DNA from 2 places in the Bradyrhizobium sp. 27S5 genome. Region 2 is predicted to be linked to the other one. Evidence: riboswitches for the same ligand, from Rfam matches in the RefSeq annotation. Region 2 holds a riboswitch; the other holds the start of a gene.
What was found. Region 2 has a riboswitch for glycine ahead of WDM24_RS26480 (D-amino acid dehydrogenase). Riboswitches for the same ligand answer to the same signal wherever they lie in the genome.

Region 1 (7,451 bases), 190 kb from region 2:
ACCGAGATCAGGCCGATATCGCCGGTGCGGCGGACATGGGTGCCGCCGCAAAGCTCGACCGACCAGCCGAGCACGTTCTGGCCGTGCTCGCGGGCGCTCTTGCCCATCGAGACGACGCGGACCTCGTCGCCGTATTTCTCGCCGAACAGCGCGCGTGCGCCGGCCTCGCGGGCGTCGTCGACCCCCATGATGCGGGTCGTCACCTCGTCATTCTCGAGCACGACGTCGTTGGCGATGTCCTCGACCCGGGCAAGCTCGTCCGGCGTGATCGGCTTCGGATGCACGAAGTCGAAGCGCAGCCGGTCCGGCGTGACCAGCGAGCCGCGCTGGGCGATGTGATCGCCGAGCACCTGGCGCAGCGCCTCATGCAAGAGGTGCGTCGCGGAGTGGTTGGCGCGGATCGACGAACGCCTCGCGTGATCGACCTCGAGCTGCAACGCGGTGCCGACGTTCAGCGTGCCCTGCTCCACCGTGCCCAGATGCACGAACAGATCGCCTGCCTTCTGCTGCGTGTCGGTGACGCGGAACTTGACGCCGTCACGCGTAAGGATGCCGATGTCGCCGACCTGGCCGCCGGACTCCGCATAGAACGGGGTCTGGTTCAACACGATCGCGCCGCTCTCGCCGGTCTTGAGAGTGCCGGTCTCGGCGCCGTCCTTGACCAGTGCCGTCACCACGCCTTCCGCGCTCTCGGTCTCATAGCCGAGGAATTCGGTCGCACCGAGCTTCTCGCGCAGCGGAAACCAGATCGCTTCGGTCGTCGCCTCGCCCGAACCTGTCCAGGAGGCGCGCGCCTTGACGCGCTGCCGCTCCATCGCATCGGTGAACGCCGCCTGGTCGACGCTGATGCCGCGCGACTTCAGCGCGTCCTGCGTCAAATCCAACGGGAAGCCAAAGGTGTCGTACAGCGTGAACGCGGTGTCGCCGTCGAACATGTCGCCCTTCTTGAGGCCGGCGCTCTTCTCGTCGAGGATCGATAGGCCGCGCACCAGCGTCTTGCGGAAGCGCGTCTCTTCCAGCCGCAGCGTCTCCTCGATCAGGTTCTCCGCACGCACCAGGTCCGGATAGGCCTGGCCCATCTCGCGGACCAGCGCCCAGACCAGCCGATGCATCAGCGGCTCATGCGCGCCGAGCAATTGGGCATGGCGCATCGCACGGCGCATGATCCGGCGCAGCACGTAGCCGCGGCCCTCGTTCGACGGCAGCACGCCGTCGGCAATCAGGAACGCCGACGAGCGCAGATGGTCCGCGATAACCCGATACGACGCAACGGTCTGCTCGTTCGGACCGTGTCCGAGCGCGGATGCGGCCGCATCGATCAAATGGTGGAACAGATCGGTCTCGAACACGCTTTCGGCGCCTTGCAGGATCAAGGCCATGCGTTCCAGGCCCATGCCGGTGTCGATCGAGGGACGCGGCAGCGGCACGCGCTCCTCCTTCGTCACCTGGTCGAACTGCATGAACACCAGGTTCCAGAACTCGAGGAAGCGATCGCCGTCCTCCTCCGGACTGCCCGGAGGTCCGCCCCAGATATGCTCGCCGCGGTCGATGAAGATCTCGGAGCACGGACCGCACGGCCCGGTATCGCCCGCCGCCCAGAAATTGTCCGACGTCGCGATGCGGATGATGCGGTCGTCCGAGAAGCCGGCGATCTTCTTCCAATGGCCCGCCGCCTCGTCGTCGTCGTGGTAGATGGTGACGAGCAGCTTGTCCTTCTTCAGCCCGAAATCCTTGGTGACCAGGTTCCAGGCGAGCTCGATCGCGCGCTCCTTGAAGTAATCGCCGAACGAGAAGTTGCCGAGCATCTCGAAGAAGGTGAGATGGCGCGCGGTGTAGCCGACATTGTCGAGGTCGTTATGCTTGCCGCCGGCGCGCACGCATTTCTGCGCGGTGGTCGCGCGCTGATAGGAACGCTTCTCGACGCCGGTGAAGACGTTCTTGAACTGCACCATGCCGGCCGCCGTGAACATCAGGGTCGGGTCGTTGCGCGGCACCAGCGGCGACGACGGCACGATTTCGTGGCCGTTCGCCTTGAAGTAGTTCAGAAAAGTCGACCTGATGTCGTTGACGCTGCTCATGTTCATCCAATCGGAAATAGGGGCCGGTCAGCCGCAAAAAGGCGTCATTTCCGGCCGAACGCTTTTAGACAAGGCCAGCTGCGGTGTCCAGAAACTGTGCAGGCGGATCATGGGCTTGCCGCGGCAGCACAAAGCCCATTGGATAGTTGCTGCGGCTGCGTTGACAGTCTTGGTGGCGCCGTGTTTTCTACCTACCTATAGCTAAGTCACGTCGGGAGAGACCGGCCTTGCGCCGGCGCCGAAGGAGCAACCGCCCCGGAAACTCTCAGGCAAAAGGACCGCGTGACGTCTGACATCTGGAAAGAGGCGCTGGGGTCATCCCCGATGCGTCCGCCGACGGGATAATACTCTCAGGCACAGCGACAGATGGGGCTTTCTGCAGGTTTCTCAAGGGGAAATAGGTCCCCTGCGGGAACCGCGAGGGCCCTGTGATGCTTGCGCGCGAAACTTCCCCGCTGAAACAGACCCCGCTGCACGCGCTGCACCTGGCGCGCGGCGCCAAGATGGTGCCGTTCGCCGGCTATGACATGCCGGTGCAATACACCGCCGGCGTGCTCAAGGAGCACTTGCACACCCGCAGCAACGCCGGCCTGTTCGACGTGTCCCACATGGGCCAGCTCGCGCTGAAGCCCAAATCCGGCAAGGTCACTGATGCAGCGCTCGCGCTGGAAAAACTGGTGCCGCAGGACATTGTCGGCATCGCGCCGGGACGGCAGCGCTACGCCCAATTCACCAATGACGACGGCGGGCTGCTCGACGATTTGATGGTCGCGAATTTCGGCGATCATTTGTTCCTGGTGGTGAACGCCGCCTGCAAGGCCGAGGACGAGGCGCATCTGCGCGCGCATCTCTCCGACGCCTGCGAAATCGTGTCGCTGGCCGACCGCGCGCTGATCGCGCTGCAGGGGCCGACAGCCGAATCGGCGCTGGCGAAACTTTGTGCAGATGTCAGTTCGATGAAATTCATGGACGCCGGCCCGCGCCGCGTCGCCGATATCGACTGTTTCGTCTCGCGCTCCGGCTACACCGGCGAGGACGGTTTTGAGATCTCGGTGCCGGCGGACAAGGCCGAAACCCTGGTCACCGCACTGCTGGACAATCCCGACGTGCTGCCGATCGGGCTTGGCGCGCGCGACAGCCTGCGGCTCGAAGCCGGGCTTTGCCTCTATGGCCACGATATCGACACCACGACGACGCCGGTCGAAGGCGCGCTGGGATGGTCGGTACAGAAGGTTCGCCGCAGCGGCGGCGGCCGCGCCGGCGGTTTTCCGGGCGCCGACAAGATCCTCGCACAGTTCGCGCAAGGCGCTTCCCGCCGCCGTGTCGGCTTGCGACCGGAAGGCCGCGCGCCGGTGCGCGAAGGCGCCGTCCTGTTCGCCGATCCGACCTCGACCGAGCCAATCGGCAAGGTGACGTCGGGCGGCTTCGGCCCGAGCCTCAATGCGCCGGTTGCGATGGGCTATCTGCCGACCTCGCTTTCCGCGCTCGACACCACCGTTTTCGCCGAGGTGCGCGGCCAGCGGCTGCCGCTGAAGGTCGCCGCCACGCCCTTCGTTCCCAACACCTACAAACGCTGAACGCCAAAGGATCGATCCCCATGACGACGCTGTACACGTCCGACCACGAATGGCTCCGCATCGAGGGCGACGTCGCCACGATCGGGATCACCGACTACGCGCAATCGCAGCTCGGCGACGTCGTGTTCGTCGAATTGCCGAAGGTCGGCCGCAGCCTGAAGAAGGCCGAGGCCGCCGCCGTCGTCGAATCCGTCAAGGCCGCCTCCGACGTCTACGCGCCGATCACCGGCGAGGTGATCGAGGTCAACGAAGAACTCGCGGCCGAGCCCGCGCTGGTCAATTCGGATGCCGGCGGCAAGGCCTGGTTCTTCAAGCTGAAGATATCAGACAAGAGCGAGCTCGGCGGCCTGATGGATGAGGCCGCCTACGCCGCCCACACCGCCTAAAGGATCAGCCCGAGGATCAAGCCATGAACGCGCCCTTCAAGCCGATCAACGAAGCCGCCACCGATTTCGTCCGCCGCCACATCGGACCGTCGCCGCGCGACGTCAACGCGATGCTGGAGACGGTCGGCGCTGCGAGCCTGCAGGCACTGATGAACGAGACGCTGCCGGCGTCGATCCGCCAGAAGGCGCCGCTCGATCTCGGCCGCGCGCTGAGCGAGACCGAGGCGCTTTCGCATATGAGCGAGCTCGCCGCGCAGAACCAGGTGTTCACCTCGCTGATCGGCCAGGGCTATTCCGGCACCATCCTGCCCGCGGTGATCCAGCGCAACATCCTGGAGAACCCGGCCTGGTACACCGCCTACACGCCGTACCAGCCGGAGATCAGCCAGGGCCGGCTCGAAGCGCTGTTCAACTTCCAGACCATGGTCTGCGACCTCACCGGGCTCGACGTCGCCAACGCCTCGCTGCTCGACGAGGCGACCGCGGCGGCGGAGGCGATGGCGCTCGCCGAGCGCCACTCGCAGGTCAAGGCGAAGGTGTTCTTCGTCGACAAGGAGGTGCATCCGCAGACGCTTGCGGTGATGCGCACGCGCGCCGCGCCCTTGGGCTGGGCACTGGTCGTCGGCGATCCCCTGACCGAACTCGACAAGGCCGACGTGCTCGGCGCGCTGCTGCAATATCCGGGCACATCAGGCGCGGTGCGCGACCTCAGGCCTGCGATCGCGTCGCTGCGCGCCAAGGGCGCGCTTGCGATCGTGGCGGCCGACCTGCTGTCGCTGACGCTGCTCACCTCGCCCGGCGAGCTCGGCGCCGACATCGCAATCGGCTCGGCGCAGCGGTTCGGCGTGCCGATGGGTTATGGCGGGCCGCACGCCGCCTACATGGCGGTGCGTGACACGCTGAAGCGCTCGCTGCCCGGCCGAATCGTCGGCCTGTCGGTGGATTCCCGCGGTGCACCCGCCTATCGGCTCGCGCTGCAGACCCGCGAGCAGCATATCCGCCGCGAGAAGGCGACCTCGAACATCTGCACCGCGCAGGTGCTGCTCGCCGTGATCGCCTCGATGTATGCGGTGTATCACGGCCCCGAGGGCCTCACCCATATCGCACGCAGCGTGCATCGCCGCGCCACCGTGCTTGCCGCAGGCCTGCGCAAGCTCGGCCTTGCGCCGACCAGCGACGCCTTCTTCGACACCGTGACGGTCGAGGCCGGTGCGAAGCAGATCGAGATCGTCTCCCGTGCGCTGGCGGAGCGGATCAATCTGCGCATCGGCGCAACCACGCTCGGCATCGCGCTCGACGAGACCACGACGCCGGAGACCGTCGAGGCGGTGTGGCGCGTGTTCGGCGGCAAGCTCAGCTATGCCGAGATCGAGGCGGCCGCACGCGAGGCGCTGCCGAAGGAGCTGCGGCGCAGCAGCGCCTTCCTGACCCATCCTGTGTTCAACACCCACCGCTCGGAGACCGAGCTGCTGCGCTACATGCGCAAGCTCAGCGATCGTGACCTCGCGCTCGACCGCGCCATGATCCCGCTTGGCTCCTGCACCATGAAGCTGAACGCCACCACCGAGATGATCCCGCTGACCTGGCCGGCGTTCGGCAATCTGCATCCGTTTGCGCCTGCGGATCAGGCCAAGGGCTATCACGCGCTTTTTAAGCGGCTGGAGGCTTGGCTGTGCGACATCACCGGCTATGACGCGGTGTCGCTGCAGCCGAACTCCGGCGCGCAGGGCGAATATGCCGGGCTTCTCGCCATCCGCGGCTATCATCTCGCGCGCGGCGAGCCGCACCGCAAGGTGTGTCTGATCCCCTCCTCCGCGCACGGCACCAATCCGGCCTCGGCCGCGATGGTCGGCATGGACGTCGTGGTGGTGGCCTGCGACGCGCGCGGCGATGTCGACGTCAATGATCTTCGGGCCAAGGCGGAGAAGCACTCGAAAGACCTCGCCGCCGTGATGATCACCTATCCGTCGACCCACGGCGTGTTCGAGGAGCATATCAGCGAGATCTGCGACATCGTGCATGCGCATGGCGGACAGGTCTATCTCGACGGCGCCAACATGAATGCGCAGGTCGGGCTGTCCCGGCCCGGCGACTACGGCGCCGATGTCAGCCATCTCAATTTGCACAAGACCTTCTGCATCCCGCATGGCGGCGGCGGCCCCGGCATGGGCCCGATCGGCGTCAAGGCGCATCTGGCGCCCTATTTGCCGGGCCATCCCGCAACCGACGGCACGGTTGCGCACGCCATCGGCCCGGTGTCGGCCGCGCCGTTCGGTTCGGCGTCGATCCTGACCATCTCCTACATCTACATCCTGATGATGGGCGGCGAAGGGCTGACGAGCGCCACGGAGATCGCGATCCTCAATGCGAATTACATCGCCGCGCGGCTGCAGCCGCATTTCCCGGTGCTGTATCGCAACGTCCGCGGCCGCGTCGCGCATGAGTGCATCGTCGATCCGCGGGCGCTGAAGACGACCAGCGGCGTTACCGTGGACGACATCGCCAAGCGGCTGATCGACTACGGCTTCCATGCGCCGACCATGAGCTTCCCGGTGGCGGGCACGCTGATGATCGAGCCGACGGAATCGGAATCGAAGTTCGAGATCGACCGCTTCTGCGACGCCATGATCGCGATCCGCAACGAGATCGCGGAGATCGAGAAGGGCCGCTGGAAGGTCGAGGCCTCGCCGCTGCGCCACGCGCCGCACACCGTCCACGACATCGCCGACGATGCCTGGAACCGGGCCTACAGCCGCGCCGAGGGCTGCTTCCCCGCGGGCGTGTCACGTTCCGACAAATACTGGAGCCCGGTCGGGCGCGTCGACAACGTCTATGGCGATCGCAATCTGGTGTGCTCGTGCCCGCCGGTGGAGGATTACGCGCAGGCGGCGGAGTAGCGCGGGCGATTAGCGTAGGTGCCGTAGGATGGGTAGAGCGCAGCGAAACCCATCACCAGTGCCAATCACGCTCAATGAACGATGGGTTTCGCTTCCACCTTCGCTCTTCGAGCTACGGCGGACAAGTCGCGGTACCCATCCTACGGTCTGGCAATCATAAGGCCCGGCGAGACTGCGGGGCGAACGACGGCGAGCAATGCCGCGGCAGGAGGATTCATGCGCCAGGAATTCTGGTTTCATTTCCCGTTTCGCGTCCGCTATTCCGAAGTCGACGCGCAGGCGGTGGTGTTCAACGCCCACTACCTGACCTATTTCGACACGGCGATCACCGAATATTTTCGCGCGATGGGCTACGACTATCTCGGCGAGGTGGCGCGAACCGACGTCGACTTTCATACCGTGAAGTCGGTCGTCGAATACAAGGCGCCGATCCGGTTCGACGAGGACATCGAGGTCTGCGTGCGGGTCGCGCGGATCGGCCGCTCCTCGATCGTGCTTGCGCTTGCGATCTTC
Region 2 (7,451 bases):
CTGGATGTAGATCGGCTCGTTGAGACCAAGCGAGGTCCTGATGCGTTCGAGCTGTTCCGGCGTCGCATTGTCGCCGGCGAGAATTGCGGCGGGGTCGCCCGGCGTCAGCCGCAGCAACAGGAACACGAACAGGGCCACCACGCCCATCACGGGTACGGCGGCGAGGATGCGGCGGATGAGATAGCCGATCATCGCTGCTATCTCCTGCCGTCAGACGGTGTGAAGCGAAGGCTGGGCCGCATCATACTCATGGTGTCCCCGTGATGTGTCTCATGCGCTTCTGCGTCTTCTCTCAAAGCTAGCGCGAAAGTGATGAATTTGCAGGCAAATACTGTGCCAATGGCGACGCTATATCAAGGCGCGGTTCGGGCTGTTGGAAGCCTCCCTTGGTCTGAAGCTGCTATTTCGAATTGCACATTTCGTCACGCGCCACCGATCTGAAACCACAAGTCGATTCACGCTCTCATCGCGCCGCACCAGTTGGCGACGAACAATGCGATGCTCTGCGTTGTCTTGCGAAGGCTGTCGAGCTCGACGCGTTCGTTGAACGCATGCGGGCCGATACCGTAAGGACCGTAGCAAAGGGCAGGGATGCCGTAGTCGACGCAATAGTAGCGGGTGTCGTTGACGGCGGTAGACAGGCGCTCGTGCATTGGAGCCTGGAAGACGGAGTGATGGGCGGCAGACAGAGCTGCTTCCGCTTCGCTGCCAGGCTCGCACACCGCCGGGTCCGCCTGAAAACCACTCCACACGAGCTCAGCCGGATTGTCGGACAGGAAGTCGTCGGCCTTGTGCGCCTCGGCCAGGCATTCCTCGATGCCACGCATCGCCTCTCGCGGTGTCTCGCCCGGCAGCAGACCGAGCCGGCAATCCAGCTCGCACCACGCCGCGGTCGAACTGGCCCAATCGCCGCCTTTGATGATCCCGACGTTGAACTTGATCGGATTCTTGACGGTGCGGAACCAGCTGTTGTCGAGCGCCCGGGCATTGAGCGTTTTGGTGTAATCCTGGAACACGCGCACCAGATGCATCGCCGACAGGATGGCGCTCGTACCCGCCTCGGAATAGGCGACATGCACCGGCGTGCCGCGCACGCGCAGGCGAAACCAGATGGCGCCGACCTGGGCGCGCGTCAGCGTGTGTCCGGTCGGTTCGGGAATGAGGCAGGCGTCGGCGCGATAGCCGCGCATCAGAGTGGACAATGCGCCGTTGCCGGTGCTCTCTTCCTCGGTCACGGTCTGCAGATGGACGCGCCCGCCCGGGGCATAGCCGGCGTCTCTGATAGCATCGAGCGCGAAGATCATTGCCGAGACACCGGCCTTCATGTCTTGCGCGCCACGCCCGAACATCCAGCCGTCGCGCACGGCGCCTGCGAACGGCGGCTGGTCCCAGAGGTCAGCGGGCCCCTCCGGCACCACGTCGATATGACCTTGCAAGATCAGGCTGCGCCCGCTGCCTTTGCTGTTCTTCGTCGCAACAACCTGCTGCGATCCGGCAAGATCGATGCCGTCCATTGGCGCAGCCTTCGGATGGCTCATCAGATTGACGTCCGCAAGGCTGAACACATCGACGTCGTAGCGGCGCTTTGCGAACTGCTCGGCCAGCCAAAGTTGTTGCGGCGCCTCCTGTCCGCGCAAGCTGCGGAACTGCACCATGCTTGACAGGAACGCGATCTGATCGTCGAAGTTTCGATCGACGGCCGCGCACAGCTCTGCGGCAATCTGATCAGGCTTGGTCAACGTCTCAGTTGTCATGTCGCGCCTTTCGTGGAGCCCTGTGCAGAAGGCTGAGCGTTGACTGTTTTGGAAAGACGGCGCACGGAGTTGGCGCAATGTCATGCGTGCCCGCCACCCCAATGCGCATTGTCCCCTCTCGCGATGAAGCGCTTTTTCCCATTGTGACGCTAGTTCCTATCACGCGGTGTTTCTCAGCGAATTCCGACTTCGGCACTGGCAAATACGCTCATATTCTTCCTCTTCGGCCGGATAATTAGGGGAAAGCTGCGTGTGTGGTCTCGGTCGTATCGACCTGCGACGGCACCATTGAAGGCGTGTCGAGGTCGCTCCAATCATCGATCGCCCCTGCTACCATCTGCGCCGTCGCGGCCGAGAGCGTCCAGCCGAGATGACCGTGGCCCGTATTGTAAAACACGCCCGGAATCCGTCCGGCGCGAACCACCGGCATCATGTTCGGCATCATCGGGCGCAGGCCCGCCCATGGCACGATCTTCGAGGTGTCGATCCCGGGGAAATGAAGTCGCACCCAGTCCACCAGCGGCTGGATCCGGTCGGCGCGAATGTCGCGGTTGAAGCCGTTGAACTCGGCGGTGCCGGCGACGCGGAAGCGGTCGGCGCCGAGCCGGCTGGTGACGATTTTCGCAGCTTCATCGAGCAGGCTGACGGTCGGCGCAGCGTCCCGGCTCTGCGGCGCATCGAGTTGCACCGTGATCGAATATCCCTTCACCGGATAGACGTTGACGCGGTCGTTGAGCATGCCAGCGAAGTGACGGCTCGCCACCCCGGCGCAGATGACCAAACCGTCCGCCTGTAACTCATGCCGCGTCGCGACGTCAGCGTCGTGCGAAGCGGCTTCGTTCCAACTGACCCGGAAGCCGTCGTCGCCGCGCGCGATCGCATCGACATCGGCTTCGTGGATGAAGGCCGCGCCGCGGCGGATGCAGGCGTCGGCAAGCCCGCGGGTGAACTTGTGGATATCGCCGGTCGCGTCCGACGGCGTGAAGAAGCCGCCATAGCAGGCCGTCTGCAGCGCGGGTTCGATGGTGCGGATTTCGTCCGCCGTCACCGGCCGGCGGTCGAGCCCGCCTTGCTGCAGCAGTGTGTTGACCCGCAGGCCCGCTTCGAAGCCGGCCTTGTCGTGATAGACGTGCAGGATGCCGCGGCGTTCGAGATCGAAGGCGATGTTCTCGCGCTGCGCGATCGAGAACAAATGCTTGCGCGCTTCGATTGCGAGCCGCGTGGTCTCGATGGTGTTGCTGCGATAGCGGCCGATGTGGCCGACGAACTCTCCGATCCAGGAATATTTGTGCCAGCTCGGCTTCGGGTTCATCAGCAGCGGCGCGTCGCTCCTGAGCATCCAGCGCAGACCCTTGAGGATGGTTGCGGCGCTGTTCCAGACTTCCGCGTTGCTGGCGGAAAGCTGCCCGCCATTGGCGAACGAGGTTTCCATCGCGGCGTAGCGATGCCTGTCGAGGACAGTCACCCGGTAGCCGCGTTCGAGCAGGGCATAGGCCGTCGTCACGCCGGTGATGCCGGCGCCAATGATCGCAATGTGAGGCATGATGGCCTTCAGGCTCCCGTGGGTTAGAGTCGCCGAACCACCGGTGAAACCGGCGTCGGCGCCCCATCTGTCACGGTACCTGAGAGCTTGATCCGCATCGGGCCGAGGCCCAATAGCGAACTATCCCCTTCGGTGGACGTCATGGCCCTTGATGTGCGGCCATGTCCGTCTCTCTCCAGATCGTCCTGACGATACAGTCCTTTTGCCTGAGAGTTTCCGGGGCGGTTGCTCCGTCGGCGCCGAAGCCAACAACACGCATGTTGTTGCTCCGATCTCTCCCGCATCGTCGTGTTGGACGGCCGGACCGTAGGCGAAGCCTGAAAATTGGACAAGGCTAAATTTCGATCCGGCAGTGCCAACGTGTTGTGCAGTGCAAATCGATGTCAGTCCAGCGTCGCCAGCAGTGCCGCCATCAGGCGGCCGCGTTCGGCGAGGCTGTCGACCTCGATATGTTCGTTGAGCGTATGCGCGTCTGCGCCGCGAACGCCGAGGCCGTCGAGCGTGGGGATACCCATCGCGCCGGTGAAGTTGCCGTCCGAGCCGCCGCCGGCGCTGCCATGCGGCAGATCGAGGCCCATCGCCGCCGCGAGGCCCTTTGCCTTTTCATAGAGCGCCATGGTGCCGGCATCCGGCTCCCACACCGGGCGGGTGACGCCGCGCGTCACCTTGAATGTCACGTCGTTGGCGGTGCCGGACAGCGCCAGCATGCGCTCGACGCCGCGGTCGAGATCGGCCTGGCGCTTGGCCATGCTGAGCGCTTCGCCGGTGCAGGTCGTCGCAACGCAATTGACCCATTGGCCGCCATGCACGATGCCGACCGAGAACGTGCAGTCCTCGGTGGTCATGCCGTCGATGGCGATGATCTGCCGGGCCATCTCGCGGATCGCGGAGCGGCCCGACGACAGCGTCGCGCCGGCGTGGCTCGGCTTGCCTGTTGCTTCCAGATTGAAGCGCGCGATCGCGTAGCGACCGGTGACGACGCCGTTGTTCGGACGGCCGGGCTCCGGCACCAGCACATATTTGTTGCGCGCGGCTTCCGCCTCGATGATGTCGCGCGTCGACGGCGTGCCGACCTCTTCATCGGGGGTGAACAGCACCGTGATCGGCAGCGGTGTCGTGAAGGCCGCGCGCGCCAATTGCCTGATCGCCTCGATCGACAGGTAGTTGCCGCCCTTCATGTCGAAGATGCCGGGCCCGAAACATTTGTTGCCTTCGCGCCGCCACTTCAGCTTCTCGATGGTGCCGACCGGGTGCACGGTGTCCAGATGGCCGGCGATCAGGATGCCGGGCTGGCCTTGCTTCGGATGGGGAAAACGGGCGCGGACGCAGCCGGCAAAGCCCTGGCGACCGGCGATGCGCTCGATCGTCGCACCCATGATCGCCATCTCGCGTGCGGCAAGGTCGAGCATGCGTTCGACTGCCGCCGAATCCCAGGTCGGGCTCTCGCACTCCACCCAGCCGCGCAGGCCCTGCAGCATTGTTTCGGAATCAAAGGGAAGATTGGCTGGGTTCATCGTTTTTCTCTCTTGTTGTTTTGATCGCGCCGGCATCGCGCGCGCGTTACGAAAATCTCAGCCGACGAACTTGTAAAGCCAAAATCTGGCGCGCGGCCTCATTCGTTTGTGTACGTCCGATCCCGCCCGAAACCGATTGACGCGCATTGCGCTTGGTGCAAGTCTCGATTTCACAAGCCATACAGCATGTTAGTTCGCCTAAATAACGAACCTCATGCATAACGAATAAGCCGGCTTTGACCAGTTTCACGTCAGGAGAGATTTCATGTTCCCTATCTCGCGTTGGAAGCACCGCACGCTTGCGGCTGCGTTGACGGCGCTTGCACTGTCGTTCGCGCCGCAGGAATTGTCATTTGCACCGCAGGCGATGGCTGCGGGCAAGACCATCACCGCGGTGATGCACTCGGATCTGCGTGTCATCGATCCGATCATGACCACCGCCTACATCACCCGCGATCATGGTTATATGGTCTATGACACGCTGCTGGCGACGGATTCCAACTTCAAGATCCAGCCGCAGATGGCGGACTGGAAGGTTTCCGACGACAAGCTGACCTACACGTTCACGCTGCGCGACGGTCTGAAGTGGCATGACGGTGCGCCGGTTACCGCGGAAGACTGCGTCGCCTCGCTGCAGCGCTGGGGCAAGGTCGACGGCATGGGCCAGAAGCTGATGGACTTCGTCGCGAGCCTGGAGGCGACCGACGCCAAGACCATCACGCTGAAGCTGAAGGAGCCTTACGGCCTCGTGCTCGAATCGATCGGCAAGCCGTCGTCGCGCGTGCCGTTCATGATGCCGAAGCGTCTCGCCGAGACGCCGCCGGACAAGCCGATCCCGGAACAGATCGGCTCCGGACCGTTCAAATTCGTGCAGGCGGAATTCCAGCCTGGCGTGAAGGCGGTGTACGAGAAGAACAAGGACTACGTGCCGCGCAAGGAGCCGGCGAGCTGGACCGCAGGCGGCAAGGTCGTCAAGGTCGACCGCGTCGAGTGGGTCACGATGGCTGACGCGCAGACCGCGGTGAACGCGCTGCAGTCCGGCGACATCGATTTCATGGAGAACCTCCCGTTCGACATGCTGCCGGTGCTCGAAGCCAATCCGGATCTCAAGATCGACGTCCTGAACAAGTTCGGCTTCCAGACCCTTGGTCGCATGAACTTCCTCTATCCGCCGTTCGACAATCCGAAGGTGCGCCGCGCCGCGTTCCTGGCGATGAACCAGAAGGACGTGCTCGACGCGCTGGTCGGCAATGCCAAGTACCAGAAGATTTGCGGCGCTTTCTTCGTCTGCGGCACGCCGCTGGAGACCGACGTCGGTGCCGAAACGCTGGTGAAGGGCAGCGGCATGGCGGAAGCCAAGAAGGCGCTTGCCGCGTCCGGCTATGACGGCACGCCCGTCGTGATCATGGGGCCGGGCGATGTGACCACGCTGAAGGCCCAGCCGATCGTCGTGGCGCAGCAGTTGCGCGATGCCGGCTTCAAGGTGGATTTCCAGGCCACCGATTGGCAGACCGTCGTGACCCGCCGCGCCAGCCAGAAGTCGCCGAAGGAAGGCGGCTGGAACATGTTCTTCACCAACTGGGTCGCAGCCGACGTCGCCGATCCGATCGTCAACGCGTCGATCACCGGCCGTGGCAAGAACGGCGGCTGGTTCGGCTGGGCCGAGGATCCGAAGATCGAGGAGCTGCGCGACAAGTTCGCGCGCGCTGGCTCGGCCGAGGAAAAGAAGAAGATCGCCGCTGACATCCAGACCGAGGCCTACGATCAGGTGATCTACATTCCGCTCGGCCAGTACACGGTTCCGAGTGCCTGGCGGAAGTCGTTGACCGGTGTGCTCGACGGTCCGGCGACGCCGATCTTCTGGAATATCGACAAGTCCGAGTAGGCTTGCGGTCTTACTCACGACGAATGGCCGGGCGTTGTCCCGGCCATTTTCGTTTGAGCTGTCGCCTCTAGAGCTTCGGTTCTGATTGAATCAGAACCGAAGCTCTAGTTTCTTGTTTGACGCGTTTTCTTCACGCGAACCGGTGCCCACTTCGCTCGAAAACGCTCTAATGTGAGTGACCCGATTTCGCGGCGCTCGCGCTCGACAGGCTGGAGAGCTGTGTCGGCCCGACCGCCGCGCCGTTGATCCAGACCGCCGTTCCTGCGGCGAGTGCCAGCAATCCGTACAGCATGATCGCGCCACGAATCCATCGCCGGTAGATCACGCGCTCGTTGGGCGTCGCGTCGCGGAATTTCTGGGCATTGAGCCCGTTGCTGCAATGGGCCGCGTCGTCGCCATGCTCGAGAATGGAGGCGCCTTGATCGCGCGCCCTGTCGCCAGCAATCCGATTGCAGTTTGCAATCTCCATCACCGATCTCCGACCAAAATCGATTTCGAAATGCGACGGCCGCGAAATATGCGGCCGGAATTTCCAATGCGCCAAGACAACGCGCCAAGACGACGCATCACGACTACGACACGCCGCGATCCCGGCTTGTGAGCCGCGCCACAGCCCGGAAACACGATCAAGTGATGCGAGCATCGTGATACCGCGCGTGCCCGCCGAGGCCGCGGGCGCGCGCGTGGCATGCCAACGCGTTTGGCGATGTCTTAAGGTTCCCGTCAGAATCGCGTCGTAACCTGACCGCCAGCTT

Region 1: it holds a riboswitch for glycine, as region 2 does, so the genes downstream of both, gcvT (glycine cleavage system aminomethyltransferase GcvT) here and WDM24_RS26480 (D-amino acid dehydrogenase) in region 2, are expected to answer to the same signal.

What each region holds. Positions count from the first base shown of each region.
Region 1 covers NZ_CP147714.1:5,791,882-5,799,332, forward strand. Annotated here, with positions in the region: gene alaS (alanine--tRNA ligase) at 1-2,078, opposite strand, end outside; glycine riboswitch at 2,280-2,369, shown strand; gene gcvT (glycine cleavage system aminomethyltransferase GcvT) at 2,510-3,655, shown strand; gene gcvH (glycine cleavage system protein GcvH) at 3,676-4,041, shown strand; gene gcvP (aminomethyl-transferring glycine dehydrogenase) at 4,065-6,938, shown strand; gene WDM24_RS27385 (thioesterase family protein) at 7,155-7,451, shown strand, end outside.
Region 2 covers NZ_CP147714.1:5,606,645-5,614,095, reverse strand. Annotated here, with positions in the region: gene WDM24_RS26490 (ABC transporter permease) at 1-192, opposite strand, end outside; gene WDM24_RS26485 (ArgE/DapE family deacylase) at 456-1,754, opposite strand; gene WDM24_RS26480 (D-amino acid dehydrogenase) at 1,990-3,297, opposite strand; glycine riboswitch at 3,363-3,478, opposite strand; glycine riboswitch at 3,482-3,588, opposite strand; gene WDM24_RS26475 (M20/M25/M40 family metallo-hydrolase) at 3,681-4,811, opposite strand; gene WDM24_RS26470 (ABC transporter substrate-binding protein) at 5,077-6,696, shown strand; gene WDM24_RS26465 (hypothetical protein) at 6,863-7,165, opposite strand.